Regions from separate parts of the Pseudofrankia inefficax genome, predicted to be linked through region 2. Evidence: predicted binding sites of a transcription regulator. Region 2 holds the regulator's gene; each other region holds the start of a gene.

Region 1 (4,744 bases), 3.9 Mb from region 2:
CGCCCGGCGGGCGGATGGGGCAACCGATCGGGTGCTCGGCCGTGGTGTGACATCCGCGACGCCCGCGCCACCGACGGGCTCGGGTCAGGAGTCGACGCAGGGCGACGCGAACCAGTCGCACGCGGCGCAGCACCCCGGAGAACGGGCCTCCGGGGCCGGCATGCCGCTGAGCGCACCGATGGAGGCCGAACGCGCCACTCCGACCGGGTAACGGCGAAGCGCGGTGTGTCGCGCCCGAACCGCCGAACGTTGACTACCTAGCGCAATCAATCGCTACTCTGCGTATACGGTCGCGGCGTTCAGGAGTAAGACGGGCCTACGGATGGCCAACCAGAGTCATCCGGCCCGGGACGAAGGGATGATCTGTGCCCCTGGGAGCCGCCGGCGAGCCGACCGAACCCACCTCTGCGCCGGTCTCGGCCGGCGGCCAGGTGGCCAGACGGGGGGGACCGCCGGTGCCTGCGGGGAGACACCGCCGCCGGGCCCGCGACCCGATCCTGGCCTGGCTGGGCGCCCCTGCCGCCGACGCGGCCGCCCCAGGCCCCGCCGCCCGCGCGGCGCGACGCCGGCCGCGGCCGGGGTCGCGACTGCGGCCACGCCTCACCAGCCTGGCCGTCCTGACCGTCGCGCTGGTGCTCGGCGCGGTCGTGACCCCGAACGCCGTCTACGCCGCCTCACCCGGGATCCCCGGTTCGGATGTGGACCCGAGCACCCTGCCCGGAGTCCTGCGCAGCGCGGCGCCGCCGCCGACGATGACCGGGATCAGCCAGGTCCCGATCCTGACGACCACCGCGCCGGCCACCGAGCCACTCGCCGACGCCGACCTCCAGCACACGATGATCCAGACCGGCGGGATCACCCCGCTCGCCGCCACCCAGTCGGCCGTCATCGAGGACACCAACGTCGGGGCCGGCGTCGGGCGGGTCAGCTACGGCGGGAACTGGACCGTCTGCGGCGGCTGCGTGCCGTCAAGCCCGAACCGTTCGTTCGAGTACTCGCTGGCCGCCGGTGACACCGCCACCGTCCAGTTCACCGGCACCCAGGTCAGGATCTACGGCGTCAAGGAGCGGGCCGGCGGCCTCGCCAGCGTGCAGGTCGACAACGGGGCGACCACCAACGTCGACACCTACGCCCCCAACTCCAGCAACGCGCTGCTCTACGACTCGGGAACGCTCCCGAACGGCGTCCACACGGCGGTCCTGACCAACCTCGGGCAGCGCAACGCCGCCTCGGCCGCGTTCGCCGTCTCGTTCGACCGCGCGGAGATCTTCACCGACCCGGGCTCGGGCAGCGGCGGGACCAACCCGCCGCCGACCGGAACCAAGACCACGATCGAGGACACCGCGATCGGCGCGGACAGCAACCAGGTTGTCTACAACGGGAACTGGACGCTGTGCGGCGGCTGCGTGCCGTCCACGCCGAACAGGTCCTTCCGCTACTCGCTGACCGCCGGCGCCACCACCACGATCCGCTGGACCGGGAACCGCATCCTGATCTACGGCGTGAAGGAGCAGGCCGGCGGGCTGGTGACCGTGAGCGTGGACGGCCGGGCGACCGCCACCGTCGACACCTACGCGCCCACCTCCAGCAACGCGCTGATCTACGACTCGGGCCAGCTGTCATTCGGTGACCACGTCGCGGTCGTGACGAACATCGGCCAGCGCAACTCCGCCTCCGCGGCCTTCGCGGTGTCGTTCGACCGCGCCGAGACCTACACCAGCGCGGACACGGGAGGCGGCGGCGGCACGGGCGGGGGCGGCACGGGCGGCGGCGGCACGGGCGGGGGCAACCGGTCCGGCCAGCCCTGGCTGTCCGGCGCGAACGGCGACCCGCTGATCACCCCGCAGGACGTCGACGGGTTCTGCTCGTTCCGCGGCAACCTGTGCGACATCGCGCAGGTCTACGTCGCGCGGGACAGCTGGTCCTCGATCGTCCAGCCGTCCTTCGCCGAGACGAACTTCAACGGCTGGCCGGGCAAGCTCGTCCTGACCGTGCCGCCGTTCCCGGAGGACCACACCTCCAACCTGGCCACCTGCGCGACCGGCGCCTACAACAGCTACTGGCAGCAGTTCGGCCGGACGCTCAACGCGACCGGGAGGCAGAACTCGATCGTCCGGCTGGCCTGGGAGGCCAACGGCGACTGGTACCCGTGGGCCGGCACGAACGCCTCCAACTACATCAACTGCTTCCGCCAGGTCGTCAACGCGATCCGCTCGACCGCGACCACCAGCCCGCTGTTCGACTGGACGATCAACGCCCACTACTCGCAGAACCCGCCGAGCCACGTCCCGACCGACCTCTACCCCGGCGACCAGTGGGTCGACATCGTGTCGATCGACGCCTACGACCACTTCCCGCCGTCGTTCACGCTCGACCAGTTCAACGACCAGGCCGAGGCCATGGGCGGCATCACCTGGCTGTACAACTTCGCCCGGGCCCACGGCAAGCTGTTCGGCGTCCCCGAATGGGGCGTGGCCTCCGGGTCGGGCGACGACGGCGGCGGCGACAACGCCAGCTACATCCAGTTCATGCGCGACTGGATGGTGGCGCGCGCCGGTCACGGCATGTACTACGAGTCGTACTTCAACAACTGCGAGATGGAGAACGTCGGCTCGAACCTCTTCCGGCCGGTCGGCGATCACTGCCTCTACCAGAACACCGCGGCGGCTACCCGCTACGCGCAGCTGTGGTGAGGTCGGTGACGGCGCGGTAGCACCGCGCCATCACCAGCAAGGCGTCGGCGCGCCGCTGGGCCGGGTTCCTGGCATCACCCGGCCCAGCGGCGACCCGCGCGGCCAGGCGCAACGCGTCCAGCAGCGTGCGGGCATCGTCGACGGGAACCGTCCCGCAGATCGTCACCCGGCCGTCCGGGCAGCCGGCGGCACCAGCCGGGACCGTCAGCAGTGACAGCGACCGGGCCCGCCGGGCGGCCTCGGCGTCACCCGCCACCCCGCGAGGGTCGACGTCGCGCAGCCACCGGTCGACGGCGGCGCGGACCTCGCCCGGGTCGGCCCGGCGGGCGAGCGCCGTGAGCTCCGCCTCGGCCGGCCCGGCCAGCGCGACCAGCCTGGGGGCCGACGCCGTCGGGATCGTCAGGGCCAGCACGTGGTCAAGCCCCACGTCCCCGCGCCGGAAGGCGTCGGCCAGCACCGGCAGGGCGGCCAGCGCCCGCGCCGCGACGAGCAGCGCGGCCGCGGCGGCCCACGTCAGCCGGGTCCGCTGGGCAAGCCAGCCGGCCGGTTGCGCGGCGTCGCCGTCGGACCGCGGCCCGGCGGCTCCCGCCCGGGCGCGCGAGCCGGCCGCGGCGCCGACCGCCCGCACCAGCGCCGCCTGCGCGGCCGCCACGACCCCGACCAGCTGGCCGATCAGCTCGGCGGCCGCCTCGGGCGGGAGTGCCGTGGGCTCGATCGCGGCCAGCGCGCGGCGCAGCGCGGCCAGGGAATCCCGCTCCTCCTGGTCCATGTCATCGTCCTTCGAGCCCCCGAAGGTCCGGACGGCCGGGCAGCCGCCAACGCGTCCGATCTCGAACGCCTGTTCGATAATAGGTCAGCCTGGGCGCCGCTTCAACCGGCCGTGCCACCGGGTGGCCGCTGCCGGTCGACGAGGACGTCGACGAGATGGTCCAGCTCGGCCGCCGGGTCGGCGGTGACGCCGGTGTGCACGGGCGACGTCTGCACCACGGTGCTGCGCGGCGCCGTGAGCCAGCGGAACCGCTCCCCCGGCGACATCACGCCGGCCGCGCCCGCCGCCGGACCGCCGACGCACACCTTGTGCAGCGCGTCCAGGTGGGTGCGCACGGCGCCGAGGTCGAGGAACGGGTCCAGCGCGGCGAGCCGGTCGCCGTCCAGGAGGCAGCGCAGCTCCAGGTAGCCGGCGCCCTGGCACCACAGCAGCACGCCGACGTTCATGCACTCGCCGCGCTCGACCCGCGGCACGACCCGCACCAGCGCGTACTCGAACAGCTCAGCCACGGCGGTCCTCCCGGGCCCGGGTGAGCGCCGGGCGCAGCCACGCCGGTGGGGCCCGGCGCTCGTCCGCGGCCGCGGCCTCCCGCCGGGCCGCGGCGACCGTCCCCGGGTGCACCGCCGTCATGGCCTCCAGCCAGGGCCGGTCCCCCGCGACCCGGGCGGTGAGCCAGTCGACGTACCGCCCCGGCTCGACGTCGAGCCAGCTCGCCTGGACCGCGGCCACCACCGGGGCCAGCAGGTCCGGGCCGACCAGCGGCGCGAGCGCGGCGTCGGCGGCCCGCAGCGCGCCGGCCGGGTCGTCGCCGAGCGCCGGCAGCAGCACGTGCTCCTCCCAGCGAGGCAGGACCCGCAGGTCGGGTTCCGGGGGCGGCCCGGGCGCGGGGTCCGGCCCGGCCGACCTGGCCACCCAGCCGTGGTGGGGGTACAGCGCGGCGCCATGGTCGATGAGCCACAGCCGGCCGCCCCAGACGAGCAGGTTCGGGTTGCGCCACGACCTGTCGACGTTCAGCGTCAACGCGTCCAGCCAGATCACCCGCGCGGCCAGCCCCGGGTCGACGGTGAACGCGAGCGGGTCGTAGGTGATCGAGCCGGGCAGGTAGTCGATCCCCAGGTTCGGGCCGGCGCTGGCCCGCAGCAGGTCCTGGATCTCCTGGTCGGGCTCGACCCGGCCGAGCACCGGGTCGACGTCGATGACGACGAGCTCGGGCACCGGGAGCCCGAGCGCGCGGCCCAGCTCGCCGACGACCACCTCGGCGACCAGCGCGCGCACGCCCTGC
Region 2 (4,744 bases):
GACCGTCCGCGAGACGAAGCGCTCGTCCCGCAAACGCGGCGAGGTGCCGTCGGTCGCGATCGCGGGCTACACCAACGCGGGCAAGTCCTCGCTGCTCAACCGGCTGACCGGCGCGGGCGTGCTGGTCGAGGACGCCCTGTTCGCCACGCTGGACCCGACGGTGCGCCGCGCGACCCTGCCCGACGGCCGGGCGTTCACGCTCACCGACACGGTCGGCTTCGTGCGCCACCTGCCACACCAGATCGTCGAGGCGTTCCGCTCCACGCTGGAGGAGGTCGCCGACGCGGACCTCATCCTGCACGTGGTCGACGGCTCGCACGCCGACCCGGTCGGGCAGCTCTCGGCGGTGCGCGAGGTGCTGAACGACATCGACGCCGGCGACGTGCCCGAGCTGGTCATCGTCAACAAGACCGACATCGCCGACAAGACGACGGTGGCGGCCATCAGGCGGGTGGCACCGGACGCGGTCTGCGTCTCGGCCAGGACCGGGGCGGGGATCGCCGAGCTGGTCGAGGCCCTCGCGACCCGCGTCCCGCACCCGCAGGTCGAGGTCGACGTCGTCGTCCCCTACAACCGGGGCGACCTGGTCGCCCGCGTTCACGAATCCGGCGAGGTGCTCCACCAGGGGCACAACGCCACCGGTACGGAGCTGCGCGCGCGCGTCTCCGCCGCCCTCGCCGCCGAACTGGGCGCCTACCGCGCGCCGGCGCGAGTCTGATTCGATCGTGCCGAGACCGGCTCCGCTAGTCCGCCTCTCGGCGGACGGGCGGGGCCGGTTTCGGCGCACGTCCTGACCGGTTCGCCACCGGAGCGAGATCGGCGCGAGCCCGTCAGAGGTCGGCCTGCGCCGTCCAGAGAGCCGAGATCGGAACGGCGCGCAGGCGTGGGCCGAAGGGCAGGACCTCGGGACCGGCGTAGAGCACATATCCGGCGTGGAAGCGGTCGCCGATCTGGTCGGCCAGCCGGCGCAGGCCGCGGAAGTCTTCCGTGCGCACGGTCTCGGCGGCCTTCACCTCGACCCCGACGATCTCACCGGACGCCCGCTCGAGCACCGCGTCGACCTCGTTGCCGTCCCGGTCCCGGTAGTGGAAGAGCGAGACCGGCTCCTGGGCCCAGGTCAGCTGTCGGGCCAGTTCACCCAGGACGAAGTTCTCGATCAGCGCGCCGACGTTCGCGGTCGGGTGAGACGCCCGCCGCGGCGACATACCTGTCAGGTGTCCGGCGAGGCCGGAGTCGACGAATATGATCTTCGGTGTCGCGACAGCTCTGGTGGTCAGGTTGTTGGACCAGGCCGGAATCCGCTGAACGACGTAGGAGAGCTCCAGCGCGGCCAGGTGTCTGCGGACGGTGGTCGCCGGCACCGCGAGGTCGTTGCTGAGCCGGTTCGGAACGAGAAGACCGCCTGCCGTTGCCGCCAGTGCCTGAACAAGCTGGCGCAACTCCGCCGTCCGTTCGATCTCGGATATCTGGCGAATATCGCGTCCGATGAGGTCCGAGATGTACGACTCGAAGAACCGGGCCCGCCGACGCAGATCCTCACGGCGCACGGCCTCGGGGTAACCGCCGCGCAGCGCCCGCTCGACATAGTCGTTCCGATCGAGGGCGCCCGGGGCCAGCAGCGGCTCGTCCCGCGCGAAAACGGCATCGACGAACGCGTCTGGGCCGCCATCGATCTCGCCCTGGGCGAGCGGCCATAGCTCCACGGTCTCCGACCGGCCCGGCAGGATGTCCGGAATGCCCTTCATTCCCCACAGGCGCGCGGACCCGGTGAGGAGGTACCGCCCCGGACGGGGGTCTCGATCCACCTTCGACTTGATCGCGAGCAGGAGATCCGGGGCTCGCTGGATCTCATCGATCATCAGCAGCCCGTCCGCGTTGACGAAGCCGGCAGGATCCGCCAGGGCCGCGGCTCGCACCGCGTCATCGTCCAGGTAGTAGGTTCGCGCCTCGCCGTGTGCGTCCACGGCGAGACGCGCAAGCGTGCTCTTTCCGACCTGGCGCGCGCCGTTCACGACGACGACGCGCGTATCCGCCAGCGCGGCGGACACCAACGCCTCCGCGTGCCTGGGGAAAAGCTCACGTCTCAGCTGCGACACCGCCACCACCGCCGTCCCTCGCCACCACGCCGCCAGCCGATTCTCTCATGATCGACGGTCGATCTGCCGCCATGGTCACGGTCGATCTGCCGTCATGATCACGGTCAATCTGCCGGGCGTGGCGCGGTGGATCCGGTACGCGGAGCCATCCGGTCGGGGCGCTTGGCGGTGGAGCGTCCGGTGGCGCGTGCCCGCGCTGTTCCGGACGCTCCGTCGCGCCTCAGTCGGGTCTAGACCCGCCGCATGACCGCGACGACGCGGCCGAGGATGGTGGCGTCGTCGCCGGCGATGTCGTGGAACGCGGGGTTCTCCGGCTGCAGCCAGACATGGCCGTCGTCGTGGCGGCGGAACCGCTTGACGGTCGCCTCGCCGTCGATCATCGCGGCGACGATCTCGCCGTTCTCGGCCACCGGCTGCTGGCGGACGGCGACCAGGTCCCCGTCGCAGATCGCCGCGTTGATCATCGACTCACCGACGACGCGCAGCAGGAACAGCGTGCCCTCGCCCACGATCTCCCGGGGCAGTGGCAGCACGTCCTCGACGGCCTGCTCGGCCAGGATCGGACCACCGGCCGCGATCCGGCCGACCAACGGCAGGTAGGCGGTGGCCGCGGTGAGCTGGGCGTTCTCGTCGTCGTCCGCGCGCACGTCGTCGTCCGAACCGAGGGTGTGCACCCGCAGCGGCGTCCGGCCCTTGCCCGCGGCGAGGTCGGGCCGGGTCTTCGGGAGCGGCCGGATCGGCGCCTCGCCCTCGGAGGTGACCACCTCGATCGCCCGCGGCCGGTTTGGGTCCCGGCGCAGGAAACCCTTGTCCTCCAGCATCTTCAACTGGTGCGCGACGCTGGACGTGCTGGTCAGCCCTACCGCTTCGCCGATCTCCCGGACGCTCGGCGGGTAGCCGCGACGCTCGACGGCGTCACGGATCACCTCGAGGACCTTCCGTTGCCGGGTGGTGAGACCCTGTTCGTCGACGGGCCCGTCGGGGAAGTCGCGCACGGTCCCACCGGCTTCGCCGCGGCCGGCGGACGGGCGACCGGCCCTGCGCGGTCCCCTTCCCTGCGTGGTCATGGCGTGGGCACTCCTAGCCTCGAGGTCATGGCGACCGTTCTCCTTCGTCGAGCTCGTCGAGCGAGGCTCGACATCGGGGGACCCGGAGCGCCTCCCGGCGTGTCCGGATCGAACGCCCGACAGGCCGGCCCACCGGCACCGAGGCCGGCGAGCCCGACCGGAACGGGCGCCTCAGGTTTCGGCGCCGCAGCCCGGCCACGCCGCCCCACTGGACCCGACGTCCGGGGACGCCTGCGCCGGGACTCCCGTCACCGGGACCCGGCGCTTCAGGGACCCCCGCGGTTCAGGGACCCCCGCGGTTCAGGGACCCCCGCGGTTCAGGGACCCCCGTTCTGCGGGGACCCCCGCCGTTCGGGGAACCCGACGTTTGGGAGACATCTGGGTGAAGCTGGGCGTGTGGATGAAGCTGCGCGCGTCATGCCTGATCGTGATGACCGTAGCCGGACGACGACGGAATCTCAAACACGCGTTCGAGCGTGTCCGGGTAGCTTGCCGGGCTTATGCGTGTAAGAATCGACCATCAGTTCGAACGACACCCTGCCCCAGTACCGGCCACCGCCGCATGTTGACCTTGAGTTAGCGTCGTCGGTGGTCCGCGATGTCTGCCCGGGGAACATCTCCCCGGACCCCCGAGTTGGTTGAGCTTCGCTCGACGAGCGCAGCCGGGTCGCTGGCCCGGCCGCTAGGAGGTTGGCGTGACGAACCCGCGTGGGGCCACGACGATCCCGGGCCGCCCGGCCCCGGTAGGTCCCGACGGTGCCCAAGTGATCAGTCTTCCCGTGCCGACGCGCCGGCGCCCTGGGCGCGCGGCAGCGCCCGTGGCCCCGGTACAGAGCCCGCTGGCGCGGGCGGCGGCGGCCGAGCATCCCGTCGCCGGTGTCCGGCCGGCGCGCCGCCGAACCCGTCGCGAGTCCCAGGCCGCGCCCGCGCTGCGGCTCACCGCCCGCGGCCGCGTCGTGGCCGCCTTTGTCATGGGCCTGGCGCTCTGGGGTGCCGCGAGCGGCATCTGGCTCGGCGTGACCTGGCTCCTCGCCACCACCGGCCACTGACCCAGGCGTTTCGCGGTCTCCGGTCGGCCGGGTGTCATACCCGGATGGCGATCTTCTGCCGGTAATGGGCTGCTGGTCGACCATGATCGCGAAGTTTGTATGAACTCTGGCGATTGATGTGCGATTGGCGCCCTTTCTTGATGGACGGTGCGTGATCGTGACCTCCACGGTTGAGGGCCAGCCGCCGATGATCGCCAGTTTGGGTATGGAATCTCGCGTTGGCGGATGATCCGCAAGTGAACGGCTGATCCATGCGGCGGCCCTGAGTCGTTTACTGTCGGGCCTGCTACCAGCCGTGTCCGGCGAGGCTTACGGCGGCGGGCGAGGAACGCGGGCGTGAGGCGACGCTGGCGTTGTGATACCCCCGTCCCGACTGCCCACCGGCGCCGAATCGCGCGGTGAAGCCGAGACAGAGCATTCCCCGCGGACCGTGGGGAGAGCCCACGTGCCGACGCTGGCCCATCGGTGCTGGTGATCGCGGATTTGGCCCTCGGATGGTCGGGGAAGAGGCCTGGTCGCGACCAGGGGAGGG
Region 3 (4,744 bases), 1.4 Mb from region 2:
TGGCCGACGAACTCCGCCAGCGTCCGCGGCCGCAGCCCCGCCTCGAAGGCACGCTCCTCGGCGGTGGCCGCCGCGGCGACCAGCCCGTCCTCACCCATCCGCGCCACCTGTCGGCTCGTGGTCCCGGCTACCGCGGCCGCAGGAAGGCGAGCGCGGCGCGCAGCATGGCTGACACGTCGTCGGTGTCGGTGCCGTCGCCGGCCAGCACCGCCGCCACGGCGTCCTCGGCCTCCCGGGTCGAGTATCCGAGCCCGCCCAGCGCGTCCGTGACCTGCTCGGGGGCCGTGCGCGGCGCCGGCAGGACCCGGCCCCCGGCGGCCTGCCGCGCGGGCGCGCCGCCGACGGGCGGGCCGAGCTTGTCCTTGAGGTCGAGCACGATGCGCTGGGCGCCCTTGCGGCCGACGCCCGGGACCCGCGTCAGCGCCGCCAGGTCCTCGTCCGCGACGGCCCGGCGCACCTCGTCGGGGGCGAGCACGCCCAGCACCGCCTGGGCGAGCTTGGGGCCGACGCCGGCCGCGCCCTGCAGGGTCTCGTAGACGTCGCGCTCGTCCGCGTCGGCGAAGCCGTAGAGGGTCAGCTCGGTCTCGCGGACCACCAGCGCGGTCGCCAGCCGGGCCGGCTCGCCGACGGCCAGGCCGGCCAGCGTCGCCGGGGTGCACTGGACCAGCAGCCCGACCCCGCCGACCTCGACGACGGCCGCCGTCGGCGACACCGACAGCACCGTCCCCGCGACCGACGCGATCATGCCTGCGCCCCCCCGCCGGCAACGGCCGCCCGCACCCGCGCGAGCCCGGGGCCGCGCCAGACATGGCACAGCGCGAGGGCGAGCGCGTCCGCGGCGTCGGCCGGCTTCGGCGGGGTGTCCAGGTCGAGCAGCTTGGAGATCATGAAGGTCACCTGGGCCTTGTCCGCGCGGCCGCTGCCGGTGACGGCGGCCTTGACCTCGCTGGGGGTGTAGAGGGCGACCGGCAGGCCGCGGCGCGCGGCGAGCACGATGGCGACGGCGCCGACCTGGGCGGTGCCCATGACCGTGCGCACGTTGGCCTGGCTGAACACCCGCTCGACCGCGACCGCGTCGGGCCGGTGCCGGTCGAGCCACAGGTCGATCTGCACCGAGATGTCCCGCAGCCGGATGGCCACGTCCTCGGTGGCCGGGGTGCGCGCGACGCCCACCTCGACGAGCGCCGCCCGCCGCCCCGCGCCGCCGCCGTCCACGACCCCGAGCCCACATCTCGTCAGCCCGGGGTCAACCCCCATTACCCGCATCGCCCCTCGGCCTCCTGGTGCTGGGTTCACTGGCCGGAGCGAACAGTGCCGACCCCCGGCGGTCGAGCGAAGCTCGACACCGGGGGTCCGGGGGTCGCCCCCCGGGCAGACATAACGGCCTCCCGGGAAGCTGACCGAAGGTCAGCGAACAGGGCCAGCCAGCTCGGCACGAACGCCTGTTCGGAGTCTAGGAGGGGGGCGCATCAGGACATCCGCGACACGCGGCTAACCGGCCACCAGCTCCATGATCTCGTCGGAGATGTCGGCGTTGAACCAGACGGACTGGACGTCGTCCAGGTCCTCCAGCGCGTCGACGAGCTTGAGCACCTTGCGGGCCGGCTCGGCCTCCAGCGGCACGCTGACGCTCGGCAGCCACGAGATGTCCGCCGAGTCGATCACCAGGCCGGCGTCGGTCGCCGCGACCCGGACCGCGTGCAGGTCGGTCGCCTCGGAGATGACCTCGAACGCCTCGCCGAGATCGTTGACCTCGTCGGCGCCGGCGTCGAGCACCGCCACCAGCACGTCATCCTCGGTCAGGTCCTTGGTCTTGGTGACCAGCAGGACGCCCTTGCGGTTGAACAGGTAGGCGACCGAGCCCGGGTCGGCGACCGTGCCACCGTTGCGGGTGATCGCCACCCGGACGTCCGAGGCGGCCCGGTTGCGGTTGTCGGTCAGGCACTCGACCATGACCGCGACACCGTTCGGGCCGTAAGCCTCATAGGTGATCGACTCGTAGTTCACGGAGTCCCCGAGCTCACCGGAGCCGCGCTTGACGGCGCGGTCGATGTTCTCGTTCGGCACCGACTGCGACTTCGCCTTCGCGATCGCGTCGGCCAGCGTCGGGTTGCCCGCGGGGTCGCCGCCGCCGGTCTTCGCCGCGACCTCGATCGTCTTGATCAGCTTGGCGAACAGCTTGCCCCGACGGGCGTCCTTGACCGCCTTCTGGTGCTTCGTGGTCGCCCACTTGGAGTGACCGCTCATGCCCTGCCCCTCTGTAGAACCATCTCGACGAACAGCTCGTGCATCCGGGTGTCCCCGGTCAGCTCGGGGTGGAACGAGGTGGCCAACAGGTGCCCCTGCCGCACGGCCACCGGATGCTCCCCGACCCGAGCCAGGACCGTCACCGCGTCGCCGGCCTTCTCCACCCACGGGGCGCGGATGAACACGGCGTGCACGGGCGGACCGCCGACCCCGGCCACGTCGAGGTCGGCCTCGAAAGAGTCGACCTGACGACCGAAGGCGTTGCGCCGCACGACCACGTCGAGCCCACCGATCAGCGGCTGGTCGGGCCGGCCGTCCAGCACGTCCCGCGCGAGCAGGATCATGCCGGCGCACGAACCGTACACCGGAAGACCATCCGCGACGGCATCCCGGAGCGGTTCGAGCAGCTCGAAGATCTTCAGGAGCCGGCCGATGGTGGTCGACTCACCGCCCGGCAGCACCAGACCGTCGAGGGCGGCCAGCTCCGTGGGCCGCCGCACCTCGACCGCGTCGGCGCCGGTCACGGCCAGCGCCCGCACGTGTTCCCGCACGTCACCCTGCAGCGCGAGCACGCCCACCCGGGGACGCCCCACTGTCATGTACCCACCCTCGGCCGGCGCGCCCGGCACCGTGCCGTCACGCCCACCGTCACCAGCCGCGGTCGGCGAACCGGGCGGCGTTCGGGGTCTCGGAGACGTTGATGCCGACCATCGCCTCGCCGAGGCCCCGGGAGACCTTGGCGATGACGCCCGGGTCGTTGTACATCGTCGTGGCCTCGACGATCGCCCGCGCCCGCTTCGCCGGGTCGCCGGACTTGAAGATGCCGGAGCCGACGAACACGCCGTCCGCGCCGAGCTGCATCATCAGCGCCGCGTCGGCCGGGGTGGCGATGCCGCCGGCCGTGAAGAGCACGACGGGCAGCGTTCCCAGCGCGGCGACCTCGGCCACGAGGTCATACGGGGCGCGCAGCTCCTTCGCCGCCGAATAGAGCTCGTCAGCCGGCAGCGTGGACAGCCTGGCGATCTCGCCGCGGATGGTGCGCATGTGCACGACGGCGTTGGACACCTCGCCGGTGCCCGCCTCGCCCTTGGAGCGGATCATCGCCGCGCCCTCGGAGATCCGCCGCAGCGCCTCCCCCAGGTTGGTGGCGCCACAGACGAAGGGGACGGTGAAGCCCCACTTGTCGATGTGGTGGTGCGGGTCGGCCGGGGTGAGCACCTCGGACTCGTCGATGTAGTCCACGCCGAGCGCCTGCAGCACCTGGGCCTCGACGAAGTGGCCGATGCGGGCCTTGGCCATGACCGGGATCGAGACGGCCTCGATGATCCCCTGGATCATGTCCGGGTCGCTCATCCGGGAGACCCCGCCCTCGGCCCGGATGTCGGCCGGGACGCGCTCCAGCGCCATGACGGCGACAGCCCCGGCATCCTCGGCGATCTTGGCCTGCTCGGCGTTGACGACGTCCATGATGACGCCGCCCTTGAGCATCTCGGCCATGCCCCGCTTCACCCGCGCGGTGCCGGCCTGGCGGCCCGGCCCGGCTGGCCCGCCGGGCGCTACCCCGGGGACTCCGGCGGGCGTTGCGGCGGGCGTGGCTCCGGCAGACATAGCGGTCCGTCTCTCTCACATCGGCAACGGCGGGCAGGTTTCATCAGAGACTGGTCTCGGCCCGAGTGGTCTCGCGAGTGGTCGGGCTTATCCCTGTTCCACCATGGTACGACCGGCCGCAGCCACCTTCTCCCCAAGAAGCCCAGCGAGTATCACTCTTGGTGACCGATGGGTAGCGCTACCGGGGTCTCACGGGGCCGCCTCGGGCTGGGTGTCGGGCACGTCGCCGAGGGCCGCCGCGGCGTCGGCCACCGGCCGACGGAACGGAATGTCCCCGGCCGCCGGCACGAACGGCGTCTCGACCCAGGCCGGGAGGGCGTCGTCGATCTCGAAGTAGGCCGGCAGCGGCCGGCGGCCACCCAGCCGCAGCACGCGCACCAACCGCCGTCCGCGCAACGCGCGCAGGTCCCGGACCGCGTCGTTGTGCAGCTGCCGGGCGAGCGCGACCCGAGCGGCCGCCGAGTCGACGGCGTGCAGCAGCTCCGGAGCGCCCTGCCCGCTGGAGGCCACCTCGGGCGCCCGAAGCGCGCGGCTGAGCTGGTTCTCCGTCTCCTCCACGGCGGTGTCCAGCGGGGCCCCGGAACGCAGCGCCAGGTGCCCGGCCGCCGACTGCTCGGCCACCGCCTCCAGCGGCGCGAGCCCGCGGCTGGAGGCCAGCGCGGCGGCGGCCGCGGCCCTGGCCACCAGCTGGGTGAGCAGCCCGGCCCGCGCCGCGTCCACCCGCACGCCCAGCCGGTCGAGGCGGCGGGCCAGCCAGGTGAGGTAGGTCGCGATCGCCACCACCGCGGCGACCACGACCACGACGAGAGTCATCCTGGGCAGCGTAGTGAACGCTTGGTCGATCCGACTGCCCCGCCCTCGGAACGTCGCCGGCGGCCGGCCGGGACCG

Evidence for each region. Region 2 encodes LexA, which represses DNA repair genes until DNA is damaged. Its sites were predicted from a motif close to CGAACNNNNGTTCG; they were not measured.
Region 1: FRAEUI1C_RS25825 (DUF222 domain-containing protein) is a predicted target of LexA. The motif match lies at 3,525-3,538, and genes of this name have one in related genera.
Region 3: ruvC (crossover junction endodeoxyribonuclease RuvC) is a predicted target of LexA. The motif match lies at 1,436-1,449, and genes of this name have one in related genera.

What each region holds. Positions count from the first base shown of each region.
Region 1 covers NC_014666.1:6,394,836-6,399,579, forward strand. Annotated here, with positions in the region: gene FRAEUI1C_RS25820 (glycoside hydrolase family 26 protein) at 456-2,693, shown strand; gene FRAEUI1C_RS25825 (DUF222 domain-containing protein) at 2,668-3,462, opposite strand; gene FRAEUI1C_RS25830 (DUF3037 domain-containing protein) at 3,564-3,971, opposite strand; gene FRAEUI1C_RS25835 (HipA family kinase) at 3,964-4,744, opposite strand, start outside.
Region 2 covers NC_014666.1:1,438,393-1,443,136, forward strand. Annotated here, with positions in the region: gene hflX (GTPase HflX) at 1-718, shown strand, start outside; gene FRAEUI1C_RS05755 (ATP-binding protein) at 831-2,096, opposite strand; gene lexA (transcriptional repressor LexA) at 2,327-3,163, opposite strand; gene FRAEUI1C_RS05765 (hypothetical protein) at 3,928-4,212, shown strand.
Region 3 covers NC_014666.1:2,852,180-2,856,923, reverse strand. Annotated here, with positions in the region: gene ruvB (Holliday junction branch migration DNA helicase RuvB) at 1-98, opposite strand, end outside; gene ruvA (Holliday junction branch migration protein RuvA) at 128-745, opposite strand; gene ruvC (crossover junction endodeoxyribonuclease RuvC) at 742-1,266, opposite strand; gene FRAEUI1C_RS11590 (YebC/PmpR family DNA-binding transcriptional regulator) at 1,492-2,247, opposite strand; gene pdxT (pyridoxal 5'-phosphate synthase glutaminase subunit PdxT) at 2,244-2,840, opposite strand; gene pdxS (pyridoxal 5'-phosphate synthase lyase subunit PdxS) at 2,896-3,855, opposite strand; gene FRAEUI1C_RS11575 (hypothetical protein) at 4,045-4,668, opposite strand.